Regions from separate parts of the Corynebacterium canis genome, predicted to be linked through region 2. Evidence: riboswitches for the same ligand, from Rfam matches in the RefSeq annotation. Region 2 holds a riboswitch; each other region holds the start of a gene.
The links. Region 2 has a riboswitch for cobalamin ahead of metE (5-methyltetrahydropteroyltriglutamate--homocysteine S-methyltransferase). Riboswitches for the same ligand answer to the same signal wherever they lie in the genome.
Positions count from the first base shown of each region.

Region 1 (5,491 bases), 960 kb from region 2:
TTCTCGTATTCAGTGAAAATCGTGCAAAAGTTTCAGGCGCCCTCCCTACATCAAGGGCTGGCGATTATTGATTCTAGGGTTCGATCGCCCAAATCTACAATCGGAAATATAAATCCTCTCTGTGTCTATGTCGTGTCTCCTTACGTATTCGAATTCCGCACAACAACGTTTCGCCCCCATTTTTTGGGGCTAGGATATGACGTAATCCAGCGGAACGAGGAATTGCGCGGCCACGCTATAGGAAAATAGCGGCATAAGATCGGAGAGGACCTGCACCCCGTGGGCGAATCTCCCCGGTGAAAACAATTCGCCCACGCCGTACGATCCGATATTCATAAGATCGATGCTGGACGGGACCGCAACGCCCACAGGATGTGCTTCATTTGGCATGGTTGTCTCCCTTTTCGGATCGGTTTGCTAATTTCATGCTAGCCGATCCTGAAATAATGGGAGCAAAACTATCCAATTAGGTGCCTTTCACATTCAGCACCTGGCGCAGCTTGTGTTTGATTTCCACAAGCTCTTTCGAATCGGCCATGACTTGGTCGATATCCTTGTACGCGTCGGGGATTTCGTCCACCCACGCATCGCCGGGCCGATACACGATGCCTTCCATGCGCGCGGCGAGGTCCGCCTCGGTAAAACGCCGGCGCGCTTCGGTCCGCGAGTATCGACGCCCCGCCCCATGCGGCGCCGAGTTTAGCGCGGGCGCGAAGCCCTTGCCCTCCACCACGTAGGATGCGGTTCCCATGGATCCGGGAATCAGCGCCAAGGCACCCTCGTCCGCCCGGATGGCTCCCTTGCGGGTTAGCCACACGTCGCGCCCGAAATGGTGTTCCTTTACCGTGTAGTTGTGGTGGCAATTGATGCGCTGCTGTTCCACCACGGCCTGCCCCATAAAGGCGGCGAGGCAGCGGGAGAACCGATCCATCATTTCTTCACGGTTCAGGAATGCGAAGTGCTGCGCCCAGTGGAGATCTCGCAGGTAGGAGTCGAATTCTGGGGTGCCTTCGACGAAGTAGGCGAGGTCCGGATTGGGCAATGGAACCCACCATTTCACCATATTGGCCTGCGCGATATCGATGTGTGCGCGGGCGATTTTGTTTCCCACGCCGCGGGAGCCGGAGTGCAGGAACATCCACACCATGTCTTCCTCGTCGAGGCAGAGTTCGATGAAATGATTCCCGCCGCCGAGGGATCCCAGCTGCTGCCGCCAGTTCGGTGAATGCTTCAGGTTCACGTCGTTTTCCCGTGCCAGGGCGTCCAATTCGCGGCAGCGTTCGTCCGCCGAGGGTTCCAGCTGCCACCGATTGTATTTCCCGGGGGAGAGCGGGATCGCGCGGATGATCGCATCGCGCAGCTTGGTCAGCTCCTTGCCTTCCAGGTCGGCGGCGCGGAATTGGGTGCGCACGCCGATCATGCCGCAGCCGATATCCACGCCGACGGCGGCGGGGATCACGGCGCCGATCGTTCCGAACACAGTGCCTACGGAAGATCCGAGGCCGGTGTGTGCGTCGGGCATGAGCGCTACGTGCGGGTATACGAACGGAAGTTTGGCGGTATCTTGCGCCTGCGCGACGGTAGATTCCTCGATTTCGCTGGCGAAAATATGTACCTTTGGCCGGTGATTATTGATGTCTGCGATACGGGATCGCAGGTTTCGAGCCATGGGTTTCCCCTTTACTAATTGCGGCGGGGACATAAAAAATCGCCCCCGCCAGAAATGAATCCTGACTGCGAGGCGTTAACGAGCTCGTTGGTCAACAACCCCACAGGAAATGACGCGATGGCAGCTGATTGAAGCGTTGCATGACACGTCCTTTCGTTTCTGTAGCGGGTTTCTGACCAAAACAATCAATAGCACATGGAGAATTTCCTGCCCACGAACGGGGGTGCTAGCGGGCGTCGGAAAGCAAGTGCGCGGCGCCGGCAACTCCGCTGGTCACGGCGAGCACGGAGGGCCATGCACCAATCTTTTTGGCCAGCGGGTGGGACACGCCGAAAGCCGCAATATACGCGGCGGTCAACCCGGTTGCCAGCGGCAGGCCGCCCTTGTCATACCAGCTGCGTGCGGCCCAAATGCCCGCGGCGGTGAGGAGTGCGCCACCGATCGGTCGGACGCCGGTTTCGCGGGCGGTGAGCCAACCCCCGATCAGGCCCGTGGCTACTACAGGTGCGGTACGTACTTCGGATGCATTTTTGAACTTCATATCGCACTAATTTACCTGTTTTGCTCGTTTGAACTTGCGGTGGGATACAATTCTTACCGTCAGTGAGCTGGTCAAGGGAATCTCGGTGTGAATCCGAAACTGGCGCGCAGCGGTGATTGGGTACTACCCCCAAAATGGGATATACCACTGGCCTTGTGAAGGCTGGGAAGGTGCTTTGGGGGTGGGGTGATCCAACGAGTCCGAAAACCTGCCGGCTCTTCGCTGAGTCTTCGCCACGTCCGCGTTCGACGTGTCGGAGCAATGTTGAAGGAGTTCCGTTTGTCCGGGACAGGTCTGCGTCGAAGTCTGTTCACGGTGGCGCTGTTCGTGCTGCTGCTGGTTTTGATCGCGGTGAGCTTTGTCATCTCATTGACGTTTGGTTCTGTGGATTACGCCAGTGAGGCGGTGTGGGACGTGGTATGGGCCCGTCTCAATGGCGGAAAAGGTCCTGACCAGGCAATTGATTCCATTGTGTGGGAGTTGCGTGTGCCTCGCGGGCTGCTCGCGCTGATCGTGGGCGCGGGCCTTGCGCTCGCGGGCGTCGCTATGCAAACGCTCGTGCGAAACCCGCTTGCGGACCCGTACTTGCTCGGCGTTTCCGCGGGTGCCAGCGTCGGCGCCACTGCCGTCTTAACGTTCGGCATGCTGTCCTCGCTTGGCTTGTACGCACTTTCGGGTGGCGCATTAATCGGCGCCCTCGTCGCCACCGCCACCGTGTATGCCATCACGATGGCCCAAGGAGGCTTAACCCCGCTGCGCTTGATCCTTTCAGGTGTGGTCCTTTCCTCGGCGTTTTCGGCCATGGCGAGCTTCCTTGTGTTCAAGGGTCCGGACGCCCGCGCCGCCCAAGGCGTCATGTTCTGGATGCTCGGTTCCGTGGCCGGTGCGCAATGGAACAAGCTTGCGTTGCCGTTCGCCATTGTGATTATCGGAGGGATCGCATTGATGCTGCTCTCCAATCAATTAGACGCCCTCGCCGCAGGCCCTGACACCGCCGCCGCCCTTGGCGTTCGAGTGGGTGTGCTACGCCAAGCGTTGTTCTTTATCCAGGCGCTTTTGGTCGGCGCGATGGTCGCCGTGGCGGGCGGCATCGGCTTCGTTGGTTTGGTGATTCCGCACCTAGCGCGCATGATGGTCGGTTCCCTGCATTGGCGGCTGCTTCCTATTTCCATGGCCACGGGCGCACTCTTCTTGCTGTGGGTGGATGTGATCGCACGTATTTCCGCACCGCCGCAGGAGATTCCATTGGGTGTGGTCACCGGCGTCTTGGGTGCGCCATTGTTCCTTGTGTTGATGGGCCGCGGCCGCTACCACTTCGGAGGTCAGAACTGATGTTCGTAATTGATGACGTCGCGTGCGGCATCGGCAAGGCCACCATCGTCCGCGGCATCACCTTCACCGTGGAACGCGGCACCATGACCGCCCTCGTCGGCGTCAACGGCGCAGGCAAATCCACATTATTGCGCGGGCTCGCGGGCATTACCTCCCTGCACGCCGGCTCCGTGCTTCTCGACGGCGCGCCCGTCCACGCCATGCGCCCGCGTCACCGTGCCCGCCAAATGACGCTCGTGGGGCAGGAGGAATCCCCACCCGGAGATCTGACTGTTTCCGAAATGGTGGCTCTGGGGCGCCTGCCCCACTTGAAGTCCTGGCAGCTGGGCGGCAGAGAGGAGCGCCGCATTGTTGCGGAATCCCTGGAATTGGTGGGTGTTGCGGACTTGGCCGATCGCCCTTGCGATCAGCTGTCAGGTGGCCAACGCCGCCGCGCCCTTTTAGCACGTGGGTTCGCACAGGGCACGGACCTGGTGCTGCTTGATGAACCCACCAACCACCTAGACGTGCACCACCAGTTGCATTTGCTGAAGGTGCTGCGCGAATCCGGCCGCACCATTTTGGCCACGATTCATGACCTAGACCTTGCCGTCTCTCACTTCGACCAGGTTGTGGTGCTTCACCAGGGCACCATGCTTGCGGCGGGTGCGCCGGAGGAAGTGCTGGTCCCAGAAAACCTGCGTCGCGTTTTTGATGTGCAGGCGATGCTCGCGAAACTTCCCGAGGCTACGCGCACGCATCTCATCGTCGATTCACTCTAAATAAGGAGAAACCCATGAAGAAGTACACTTTGGCATTGCTTGCCAGCTCCGCATTGCTGCTGTCGGCTTGCGGCGAGTCCACGTCCCCCAGTACGTCTGCCGCCGCGGCTGGTGGGGTTACCGTAGAAAACTGCGGCCAGGAAGTCACCTTTGAAAAGGCCGATAACCTGTTCGTTAACGATGGAAATATCATTTCCATCGTGTTGTCCGCTGGCGCCCAAGACAATATCAAGTACGTCAGTTCGGTCCAGCGCGACGTGGATATCCTCGGCGCAAAGTACGGCAAGGACGTTATCGCTGGCCTCGAAGATGTGGCCAAGCAATACCCCTCCCTCGAAGAGGTTGTGAGCAAGCAGCCCGATATTTTCGTCGCTGGCTGGAACTACGGTTTCAATGAAGGCAAGAACCTCACCCCGGATTCGCTGAAGGAACAGGGTATTGATTCCTATATCCTCACCGAGTCCTGCCGCCAAGAGGGCACCACTAAGCGTGGTATCGTGGACCCGTGGAAGGCCGTGGAAATCGACATGGCAAATATCGGCGAAATTACTGGCCATAAAGATACCGCTGACAAGGTGGTCAAGGACCAGCAGGACCGCCTCGCCACCTTGCAAGCCGCCGAGCAGCCCACCACCAAGCCGGTCGCTTTTGTATTCGACTCCGCCGAGGACACCATCTTTACCTCCGGTAAGTTCGGCGCCCCGCAGGCGATCCTCGAAGCCGCTGGCGCCAAAAACGCTGCGGAGGACGTTGAGGATACCTGGACGACGGTCGGCTGGGAGCACCTGACCTCCACCAAGCCCGACGTATTCGTGTTCGTTGAGTACCCCGGCCAGGAGTTCGATGAGAAGGTGAAGATCCTCAAGGAAAACCCGGTGACCAAGGACCTTCCGGCCGTGAAGGAAAACCGCTTTATCAACCTCCCGTACGCGATGTGGACCTCGGGCCCATTGAACATTGATGCGGCCGAGCACGTGCGCAAGGGCATGGAAAAATTCAACCTCGCCCCGAAGTCTGATATTAAGCCCGCATTGGAGCTTCCGGCGAGTGTGCCTGGTTTGGAATATTTCCAGTAATCTGGAAATGTAAGCCAGGCAGTGAAAGGAAGTATTGTCATGAAAACTGCTTGGCTGTATCTCGCTTCTGCGGGAACATCATTGCTTGGCAATAGCGTGGCCATGGTCGTGT
Region 1 covers NZ_CP047080.1:1,301,361-1,306,851, forward strand. Annotated here, with positions in the region: gene CCANI_RS05730 (hypothetical protein) at 190-390, opposite strand; gene CCANI_RS05735 (RtcB family protein) at 467-1,669, opposite strand; gene CCANI_RS05740 (hypothetical protein) at 1,896-2,210, opposite strand; cobalamin riboswitch at 2,262-2,440, shown strand; gene CCANI_RS05745 (FecCD family ABC transporter permease) at 2,505-3,542, shown strand; gene CCANI_RS05750 (ABC transporter ATP-binding protein) at 3,542-4,303, shown strand; gene CCANI_RS05755 (ABC transporter substrate-binding protein) at 4,318-5,379, shown strand; gene CCANI_RS05760 (MFS transporter) at 5,419-5,491, shown strand, end outside.
Region 1: another riboswitch for cobalamin. It lies ahead of CCANI_RS05745 (FecCD family ABC transporter permease); the one in region 2 lies ahead of metE (5-methyltetrahydropteroyltriglutamate--homocysteine S-methyltransferase).

Region 2 (5,491 bases):
GCGGCGCCGACGACCCCACCCTCGTCCTCGATGCCTTCCTGCTCCAGGCGATGGAGCATTCCGGCTGGGCCCCAAGCCTGTTCGATTGCGCCCAGTGCCAAAGGCCGGGCCCGCACCATGCGTTTCACCCCGGCGCCGGCGGGGCGGTGTGCGTGGCGTGCCGACCCCCGGGTTCGATAGAAGTTCCGGAATCAAGCTTGCGCCTGATGTGGTGGCTCGCGCACGATCACTGGGACGCGGTGCGCGGGGCGTCGATAAGCGCACAGGTGGCGGGCGACGCGCATCGGCTTACCCGCACACATCTCCACTGGCACCTCGAACGTGTGATTGCCTCGCTTGATGTCCACGATCAGGGGGCGGTGTCGTAGCACGGTAATATAGGCACGGTGAACTCCATTCCGCCGCAGATTCCCGCTGAATTCCTCCCCCGGCATATCGCCCTCGTAATGGATGGAAATGGCAGGTGGGCGCAGGAACGCGGGCTGAAACGCACGGAAGGACACCGTCGCGGTGAGGCCGTCCTGCTTGATGTTGTAGACGCCTGCCTAGCCTTAGGCATTCCTTACCTGTCCGCGTATGCGTTCTCTACGGAAAACTGGCGGCGCAGTGCCGACGAAGTGCGCTTCCTCATGGGCTTTAACCGCGACGTATTGCGGCGTCAGCGCGACGGGCTCCATGAAAAAGGTGTGCGAGTGCGCTGGGTGGGGCGCAGGCCCCGATTGTGGCGCGCCGTGATCCGCGAGCTGGAGGCGGCCGAGGAGCTCACCAAAGACAACACCCGAATGACGCTGGCCATGTGCGTAAACTATGGCGGCCGCGCGGAGATTATCGACGCCGCGCGGGAGATCGCTCGGCAGGCCGCTGCGGGCACCCTGCGCCCCGACGACATCACCGAGCAGAGCTTCGCACAATTTCTCGATGAACCCGACATGCCGGATGTGGATCTATTCCTGCGACCCTCCGGCGAAAAACGCACCTCTAACTTCCTCGTATGGCAGTCCGTATACGCAGAAATGGTGTACCAAGACAAACTGTTTCCCGACTTCACGGCCGCGGACCTCTACGCGGCGGTGGAAGAATATGCGCGCCGAGATCGCCGCTTCGGAGGAGTGAAATGACCGAACCCACGAGGAAGCAAATCCGCCGGTGGCAACGCTACCTGGCGAACGAACGAGCGGAAGCCGCGGTGTACCGCGAGCTGGCCATGAGCAAGGAAGGCACCGAGCGGGACATCCTGCTGGCCATCGCCGACGCCGAGTCCCGCCACGAGGAACACTGGCGGCGGCTTTTGGGCAATCATGTGGGCATGCCGCAGCGGCCCGACCTGTCCACCCTGTGCATGGGCTTTATGGCCAAACGATTCGGCAGTGTGTTCACCTTGGCGCTGATGCAATCGGCGGAGACGCGGACGCCGTACGCCAAGGACGAAGACGCCACCGCACAAATGATCGCAGACGAGCGGATTCACGCCGAAATCGTGCGCGGTTTGGCCGCTCGCGGCAGGGAAGAAATGTCCGGCAATTTCCGCGCGGCCGTGTTCGGCGCGAACGACGGCCTGGTGAGCAACCTCGCGCTGGTGCTCGGTGTGATGGCCGCCGGGGTGGATAACCGGTTGATCCTGCTCACGGGCATCTCCGGTTTGCTCTCCGGCGCGCTATCCATGGGCGCGGGGGAGTATGTGTCCGTGTGTTCGCAAAAGGAGCTGTTGGACGCTTCGACGCCGGATCCGGAAACCTCCTCCGAGGTGCCGCGCTTGGACGTGGACGCCAACGAGCTGGCCTTGGTGTACCGGGCGCGCGGCATGTCCGAAGAGGACGCCGAGGTCAAGGCGCGCCGGGTGTTTGCGGAGCTTAAGGCCACCGGCATGACCACCGAATCCGTGATCACCGAGGACGAGCCCGCGACCAGCGAGGATGCGGACGTAGTGGGCAGCGGCTGGTCGGCGGCGGTGTCGAGCTTTATGTTCTTTGGCACGGGCGCATTGGTGCCGGTGATCCCGTTCTTCTTTGGCCTGGATCAATTGGTTGCTGGTGTGCTGGCTTGCGTGCTCGTGGGCATCGCACTGATGTTCACTGGAGGCATCGTGGGTGTGCTGTCGGGGGCGTCTCCGTGGCGGCGTGGCCTGCGCCAGTTGGCCATTGGTTTGGGCGCGGCGGCGGTCACCTACGCATTAGGTAGGGCGTTCGGTGTAGCCGTCGGTTGACAGACAGCTTGGTCTATATTCTAATGTGAGGTGCGCGCTGTTGTATGCCCCCGCGTACTTCAAGGGAATCTGGTGCGAATCCAGGACTGTCCCGCAGCGGTATGTGAGAAATCCGAACGCCACCCCGAATACGGAGCCAGCACTGTCGATCGCGATGGGAAGCTGTGGCAATTAGGTACTAGCTTTTCGCTCACGAGTCCGAATACCTGCAGCGCGCCGCGATTGCGGTACTTCTGCCGCAACGCGTTCACCCCACTACGCTGACGAGGATCAGACAACGTGACTACCTACAATTTCCGCGCGACCGTTGCGTCGCCACCCCGCATCGGACCCAATCGCGAGCTCAAACATGCGTTGGAATCGCACTGGGCCGGGAACACTTCGGGCCCCACGCCGTGGGCCGTCGCCCGCGAACTCAACGCCGCCTACGCCGAACAATTGCGCGCCGCGGGCTTGGACAGCGTTCCGTGGCTGGGCATCAGCCTGTACGATCAAATGCTCGATATGACCGCCGCCTTGGGGGTATTGCCGGCGCGCTTCACCACACCCGACACCTACGCCTCCGTCGAGCAGCTGCTTGCGGCGTGCTTTGCGACGGCGCGTGGCACGGCCGAGCACCCGGCTGCGGCGATGACCAAGTGGTTTGACACCAACTACCACTACATCGTCCCCGAACTGGAGTCCGAGGTGAGCTTTAGCGCCCACCCCGAACTCTTGCTCGATGGCATCGCGGGCCCCGAGTTTCGCCCGGTATTGATCGGCCCTTACACCTTCCTGCGCCTCGCGCGCCGAGTGGCGGAGGGCCAGGCGCCGCGCCCGCTCACGCCTGCCGAGCTCAGCGACTTGCTGCCTTCGCTGACCCAGGCGTATGTCGAACTTATCGGCGCATTGGCCGCGACTGGGGTGCGCTGGATCCAGCTTGATGAGCCCGCCCTTATGCTCGATGTTCCCATCGAACATAATGACGCAATTATCGCAGCCTACGAGACGTTGGCCGGGGCCACGGAGGTCCGGCTGCTGGTAGCCACGTATTTCGGCGATGGCAATAGCGCCGTGGAATTATTGCAACGCACCCCGGTCGCTGGGATAGCCGTAGACCTTGTGACCTCCGCCGCCGATCCCGTGCCCGCATGGGATGGCACCAAGCTGCTGGTCGCAGGTGTGATCGATGGGCGCAACGTCTGGCGCACTGACCTGCGGCGCGCCAAGGAACAATTGGAGGCGCTCCAGCAACGCGGCCCGATCGCCGTGAGCACGAGCTGCTCGTTGCTCCATGTTCCTTATTCCTTGGAGCCGGAAACCGCGCTGGACGCCGAGCTTCGTCGCTGGTTGGCGTTCGGGGCGTCGAAAATCGACGAGGTGGGCACGCTGGCGCGGCTCCTCGGGGGCACGGCGCGGCCGGAAGATCAGGCGTTGGTGGAGCTTTCCGCGCGGGTGTGGGAGGAACGCCGCACCTCGCCGCGCATCCACAACGAACAGGTGCGCGATCGTGTGCGTGGGGTAACGGAGGCTGATCGGCGCCGCACCCCGTTCGATCAGCGGCCGCGCCCCGAGCTACCCGTGCTGCCGACGACCACGATCGGTTCGTTCCCGCAGACCAAGGAAATCCGCAGCGCCCGCGCTCGGCTGCGCCAAGGGGTGATTTCGGCGGCCGAATACGATTCCCAAATGGTCGCGGAAGTTCGCGCAGTTATTCGAGCGCAGGAAGAGCTCGGTTTGGATGTATTGGTGCACGGCGAGCCCGAGCGCAACGACATGGTCCAATACTTCTCCGAACAGCTGGACGGATACGCGGCCACCGATTATGGGTGGGTGCAATCCTATGGTTCGCGCTGCGTACGGCCGCCGATTCTGTACGGTGATGTTTCCCGCCCTGCCCCGATGACCGTACGTTGGTTCGAGGTCGCGCAACGGGCTACCGAGAAACCCGTCAAGGGCATGCTCACCGGCCCGGTAACCATGCTTGCCTGGTCGTTTGTGCGCGATGACCAGCCGCTTTCGGAAACCGCCGATCAGGTGGCGTTGGCGCTGCGGGACGAGGTGGCCGATCTAGAGGCTGCCGGTGCGCGATTCATACAGGTGGACGAACCCGCGATCCGGGAGCTGCTGCCCCTGCGGGTGGCGGATCAGCCCGCCTACTTGGCGTGGGCGACCGGCGCCTTCCGGTTGGCAACTTCGGGCGTGGCGGATAGCACGCAGATCCACACACATATGTGCTATTCGCAGTTTGCGGAGCTGATCGATACCATTCTCGATCTTGACGCGGATGTGACCAGCATCGAGTCCTCGCGGGCCGGCATGGGGGTGCTGCAGGCGCTGGCCCAGCACAACTTCCACCTGGGGATTGGCCCTGGGATTTGGGATATTCACTCGCCGCGGGTGCCATCCGAAGCGGAGATCGAACATTTGCTCACACAGGCGGTGCGTCATGTGGATCCGGCCCTGCTGTGGGTGAACCCGGATTGCGGGCTCAAGACACGCGGCTGGGCGGAAACCACGGCCAGCTTGCAGAATCTGGTTGCGGCCGCGCATGAGGTGCGGGCCACCATCACTGCCTAGATGGGGGAATGCTGGCACTGGGCGCACAAACCGAAAACTTCGGCGGTGTGCCCGGTGAGCTGAAAGTCGTTCTCGTCCGCCACGCTGTGCGCCCACCGCTCTACGGGGCCGCCGTCGATTTCCACGGTGGTCCCGCAGCCGGTGCACACAAGGTGATGGTGGTGTTCGTCGGAGGTGCATTGCCGGTAGAGGGATTCCCCGCTGGCCATGTGGAGCACGTCGACGGCATCAATATCCGCAAGCGATTGCAGCGTGCGGTAGACGGTGGTGAGACCGACCTTGTGTTTGCGTTCTGTGAGGGCTTGGTGGATTTCTTTCGCGGACGCAAAGTTGTCGAGTTCGCGGAGGACATTGACAACAGCAGCGCGTTGGCGAGTGCTGCGTACGCCGAGCTTCGGCATAATTGATTCATTGTGTACAGCCATGATGTCCAGGCTCCTTCCAGATGTCCACATGGCGGTGGCTTCAAGGACCGTAGTTTCATGAGACGTGTGTGGGATTCTTGCCACAATGCTACCCCATTAAGCGGCATCATAATGAAAAAGCGCTGTTCAAGCGATTGCCGTGTAGGCCATTCAGTGGGCAAACTTCGCAGGTTAATAGGCGTTTTCTATGGCGTGACTTCGGGGAAAACTGGTAACACCTAGGGAAGATAACAGTGTGAAGAAAGTTTTGTAACAGCACGTGTACAGCCTGACTCAACCCCCAGATGGCTGGTAATTTGCGTGA
Region 2 covers NZ_CP047080.1:2,260,747-2,266,237, reverse strand. Annotated here, with positions in the region: gene recO (DNA repair protein RecO) at 1-368, shown strand, start outside; gene CCANI_RS10045 (isoprenyl transferase) at 447-1,118, shown strand; gene CCANI_RS10040 (VIT1/CCC1 transporter family protein) at 1,115-2,203, shown strand; cobalamin riboswitch at 2,224-2,431, shown strand; gene metE (5-methyltetrahydropteroyltriglutamate--homocysteine S-methyltransferase) at 2,483-4,762, shown strand; gene CCANI_RS10030 (Fur family transcriptional regulator) at 4,759-5,187, opposite strand.

Region 3 (5,491 bases), 310 kb from region 2:
AAGCCCGGGTAGGGCAAAGTTTGATGGTCCACAGCCACGGGACGCTTGCGCATCTGCACGCGGAACCCCGTTTCATAGGCGTCCACCTCCGCGCCGGCGGACTTCAGCTTTTCCAAGGGGAGGTGCAGCAGCTTCGGCGGCACCCCCACCACTGTGAGGTCGCCGCGTGTCATGGCCGCCGCATACGCCCACGTGCCTGCGACGATGCGGTCCCCCACCACTTTGTGCGTGGTCGGATGTAGTTTCGAAACCCCCGTAATCGTAAGCACGTTCGAACCTGCACCTTCGATCTTCGCACCCATCTCGTTCAGCATTTCGCACAGGTCTACGATCTCGGGCTCGCGCGCGGCGTTATCCAGCCGCGTCACCCCCTCCGCCAACACCGCGGCGGTAAGAATGTTTTCGGTGGCCCCCACGGAGGGGAAGTCCAGCCGGATCTCCGCGCCGGTAAGCTTCTCCGCCTCCGCCACCACGCAACCGTGGTGAATGCGGGTGGTAGCGCCCATTTTCTCCAGGCCGCTTTGGTGCATATCCAAAGGTCGGCTGCCAATTGCGTCGCCGCCAGGCAAGGCGACCTTGGCGCGCCCGCACCGCGCGGTCAGCGGCCCGAGCACACACACGCTGGCGCGGAATTGCCGCACCGCATCGAAGTCCGCGTCGCTGCGCAGCTCCGCCGGGGTTTTGATATACACGGATGTGCCGCGGATAAATACTTCGCACCCCAACCCCTCAAGAACCGCACGCATGAGCGCAACGTCATCGATTTCGGGGCAATTATGAATGGTGGTTACGCCCTCCGCCAATAACGCCGCCGCCATCAGCTTCAGCACGCTGTTTTTCGCGCCAGAAACCTGCACCGTGCCCTGTAGCCGCGCCCCACCGGTTACCAAAAAACGTTCTTTCACCCCTCCTACACTAGTAGCGTGAATGTATGGCTGTGCATTTAACAAAGATTTACACACGCACAGGTGACGACGGCACAACCGGCCTCGCCTCCTTTGAACGCGTTCCCAAAGACGACCCGCGCCTCGTCGCCTACGCCGATTGCGACGAAGCGAACAGCGCAATAGGACAAGTGCTCGCATTAGGCGCCCCCTCGCCCGAGGTTGCGGCGGTCCTTCGCCGCGTGCAAAACGAGCTGTTCGACGCAGGCGCAGACCTAGCGACCCCCGTGGAAGAAAACCCCAAGTACCCCCCGCTCCGCATCGAACAAGCGTACATTGATCGCCTCGAAACGGATTGCGACCACTTCAACTCTGCACTACCGAAACTATCCTCGTTCATCCTCCCCGGTGGCACCCCCGCATCCGCCCTGCTGCACACCGCACGCACAATCGTTCGTCGCGCCGAACGGGCGTCCTGGGCCGCAGTCCGCGCGTTCCCCGAAACCACGACCACCCTGCCCGCAAAATACCTCAACCGCCTCAGCGACCTCCTGTTCATCCTCGCCCGAGTCGAAAACAACGGCGAAGACGTTCAATGGGTGCCCGGCGGACAACGGTAACGCTTATCGACGCCGCGGGGGTGGCGGGGCGTCGATAAGCCCCCGGTTACGGCAATGCGCCGATCCGTCGAGCTGCGTTTACCGCCTCATAACGGGTGTGCGCGCCCAGCTTGCGCATCACGGAACGCAGATAGCTCTTCACGGTTTCGGCGCCAATGCCCATCTCCTCGGCCGCCTCCACATTGGTGTGGCCCAGCGCCACGCACGCGAGCACATCCAACTCGCGGGCGCTCAACTTCGTGGTTTGCTTCACGCGCACAGGGGTAACCATCTGGTCGCACAGATCTTCTAACTCCTTGCGGAGGTCATCGTCGCCCACGCGGTTGGCCAACATTCGCAACTTCGAATGCGTGGAACGCACCTGCTCCCACTCCGCGCCGTTCATCACGCGGCCGGACTTCAACGCCCCAGAACGGCCACCATCGGCGCGCCGGAACGCCGCATTCACGGCGAGATCCTGCTCGAGGCTACGGGCCGTCATGGTGACCTCTTCGATGACCTTATCGCCCAGCCGCACCGGCGAATGCACGCCCACATACAGCACGCCGCGAACCTCGCGCTGCACGATCACTGGGACGGCCACGATAGAAAACAGGCCTTCATCCTGAATGACGTTGTCATACTCGTGGCTGATCACATTGGCGCGAGTGTAATCGCTCACGCCCACGGGACGGCGAGTGGTCATCACCCGGCCGCCGACGCCGCACCCAGCTTCGATGATGAGGTTCTGCAACGCCGGGGTCCGCAACCCCACCCACGCGCCGATCTGCAACCGCCCATCTGGCATCGCGGTAGCGTACATCGTCACGGGAATACCCGTCGCAGTCTTCAGCGACGTCAACGCCGCGCGAATCGCATCCTCATCGTCCTTGATGCGCTGAGAATCCACACTTACCTCCTGCAACAATTACACGGCGTACCCGGCACGCCTGTATGTAATCGGATGCACCCTGCGCGCCGCGCGCGAACACACCCGCCTCGAACTTAAGAAAACTCTTAGAGGTGAAGTATAATGCCACAGCGGGGGTGCGCATAGCCCATTTTTCCGGAGAATTTTCGGCGACGCTGCCCACTTGGTTTTGCAATAGGGGTAACCCGCCGCCCCCTTAATCGAACATCTCCCCCTTAAAAGGTGCCCCCATATTTTTCCATTGCCTTCCAAGTTTCGCATATTATTCATGTGGATTATGGGGGTAAATTGTAGAACAACGCTGCATCTTTGCAGGTGGGTGCGCGCCGTCTCGCCGCTGGCGGGCATGCTACCAGAGAAATGCAAAACACGATTTCCGTTACGCAGCGCCCTTACTATCGCCGTTCAGTTTGAAACGATTTTCCACCATCCCGAAAACGCTTATTGAGTTTCAAAATCTCAAAGCGCGGACACAGCGTAATCAATATCACGCCGCCGGACGCCCGCAGGGCCTTGCCTCGGGCGCAAATCTTGCCCGACGGGGCGTCGAAAAGCGGTCTTTTGGAGGGGTGCGGAGGGTGTCAATCGCCCCCAATCGAACTCCCCCGCCCCACGAGCCACACGGAGACCAGCTATCCTAGAGAACGCAACCGGTCTGCCCGCGAAACTCCACCCGGAACCCCGCGCGCAGGACAACAGGGAATCCAGTGCAAATCTGGGACTGTCCCGCAACGGTAATCGGCGCACGCGCCGGAAGTCCGATACCTGCCAGTTGCGCTATAACTCCACCCCTGTTGCAGCAACGGCCCAACGCTAGGAAACGCTTCACCCCAAAAGGCGGCACCCTTTCAATTGACCCGAAGCCCCCGGCGGCAAGCTTTGCGGAAACACGGTGATGTTATAGCCCGACCATGCCCGCGGATAGGCATAGTTCGGATCGCGAGGAAGCCCGCGTGCACGCGACGCCTCGGCTTGGGCCCGCCCCTTCGGACCGTTCCCGCCCAGCCAAGCCCTCCTCGCGAGGTGCGCCCGAACGCCTTCCCGCGGGCATGTTCTTTTTGGTGGGGGATGGGGCGTTCTTTTTGGTGGGGGATGGGGCGTTCGTTTTGGTGGGGGATGGGGCGTTCTTTTTGGTGGGGGACGGTGCGGCGTGACGTCGCTTTAGTTTGCGTAGCGCTTGGCGTTGGGTTGCGCCGCGCATCGCAGAAACGGCCGCGAAAACCCTTCTCAGCTGCGGCTTTGCTGCGCGCTTACCCAGTGACAAATCTGCCTCAGGCAGATCTGACCTGGCGGATTCGGCGTCCTGCGGAAATGCCGTCACTCGGTGGCCGGCGTGTCGAATCTGCCTGGGCGCGAAGCTCGGCCAGCCACTTCAACCCCTCCACATCACACCGCCAATGGGTTGTGTGCAACCGCCGACCTGGGGCTCGTCTTTCTATTCTTCATTCGGGGGTCTAACGAAGAAATTCAGGACGAATCTGGCCCAAAAACGCTGTGTAGAATCTCGCGACCTTGGTAACACTCTGTGCCATCACCTTGGTAACAATCAGTATCATCACCTTGGTGACAACCAGTAGCATTACCTTGGTAACGCGCGAGCGGGTAGTTAATCCTCTAGTTCAGCAGCGGCGGTGGGGTGTTGTTGTAGCCATTGCTGCTGTCGTTTGAGAAACCACGGCGGGGCCTCGTGGAGGTACGCGCCGATGATTTTCCAAAGGGGTACGGTGGCGCCGATCGGTTCGCCGAGCACGTTTAGTGGCAGTGGGATTCGCAGGACCATGACGCCGTCGACGGAATCGAATAGCGCGTATTCATCGTCGGTGTGAACGACGTAGTAGTGCTTATCGGTAAGCCGTTTGGGGATATTGATGTAGTACCCCGCGAGCGCGAAACGTGGTCTGGACGAGGGTTTGATGTACAGCATTGCTGGATCCTGGTCGAGGCCATCTGCAGCGCTGGGGGACTCGCTCGAACGGGCCTGCCGGTATTTTTCAATCTCTGCAGTCAATTGCTCCTGGGTGATGGGCTCGCCGCTACTAGGGCGGTGTTCGATGCTGTCCCAGGCCTGTTTCGGGGTCATACCCCCGAGTGCTTGATGCCTCCGCTTGTTGTTGTAGTACTCCCGGTATTCACTGAGCAATTCCTTCAATTTGGCCTCAGTACTGGGCTTGTGCGCATCAAGGAACTTCACCAAGGTTTGATGGGAGCGTTCGTTTTTGCCTTGAGTTTGGGGATGATCCGCCCGGCCAGTAATGGCCTCACAACCCTTGACGGCAAGAAACCGATGCAGCGCAGTGATCCGGCCCCGGCGAATCTGATTAAACGCGCCACCATTATCGCTCAGCAATTGGCGCGGTACCCCATAGACACGGATCGCGTTAACTACACAGTTCAACGCATCTGCCCCATTTTCCGGCTTGGTGCCATACGTAGTACCCACATCAAATCGGGTTGCATCATCGATGAGCTGGTAAATCGTGATCACAGTGCCCGCCGGAGTAGCGAGCCGATAGGAAAACGCATCCAGCTGCCACAACTCCATGGCACAGGATCGCTCGAAGCGCACTATCGATGAGCGAGGCCGCTTCCGGGGATTCTTCGCGACCACACCCGCAGCAGCCAGAATCCGAGCAATCGTCGACACCGAAGGAATCGGCTGCACCACATTCGGCTGATCAATCAACGCATACCAAATGGATCGCGGCCCATTATCCCAACCAAATTGGCCAAGCCGCTCCCGCATCGCAAGCACCATCGACACCGTAGCCTCATCATAGGTAGTCGCAGGCTTATGCGGCGCACTCGACCGCGGATGCAGCGCCCCAAATCCTTCCTGCTCAAAACGCTTTTTGATCGCATAATACGTTTTCCGGCTAATGCCATGAACCGCACAAAACTCCGTAATACTCATGCCGTTCGCGGCACACGGATCAAATTCAACAATTAAACGCCGCACATTCGGCGAAAGAGGACGAACCATGCACCTAATTGAAAACGAACACCACCAAAATCGTTTCCACGGTCATGAGACTCGTTGCATCCAAGGCCATGAGACAGACTGTTACCAAGGACATGAG
Region 3 covers NZ_CP047080.1:2,566,176-2,571,666, forward strand. Annotated here, with positions in the region: gene murA (UDP-N-acetylglucosamine 1-carboxyvinyltransferase) at 1-905, opposite strand, end outside; gene CCANI_RS11345 (cob(I)yrinic acid a,c-diamide adenosyltransferase) at 932-1,504, shown strand; gene ramA (acetate metabolism transcriptional regulator RamA) at 1,551-2,393, opposite strand; cobalamin riboswitch at 3,049-3,201, shown strand; gene CCANI_RS11355 (hypothetical protein) at 3,326-3,568, shown strand; gene CCANI_RS11360 (helix-turn-helix domain-containing protein) at 4,021-5,394, opposite strand; gene CCANI_RS11365 (hypothetical protein) at 5,439-5,491, shown strand, end outside.
Region 3: another riboswitch for cobalamin. It lies ahead of CCANI_RS11355 (hypothetical protein); the one in region 2 lies ahead of metE (5-methyltetrahydropteroyltriglutamate--homocysteine S-methyltransferase).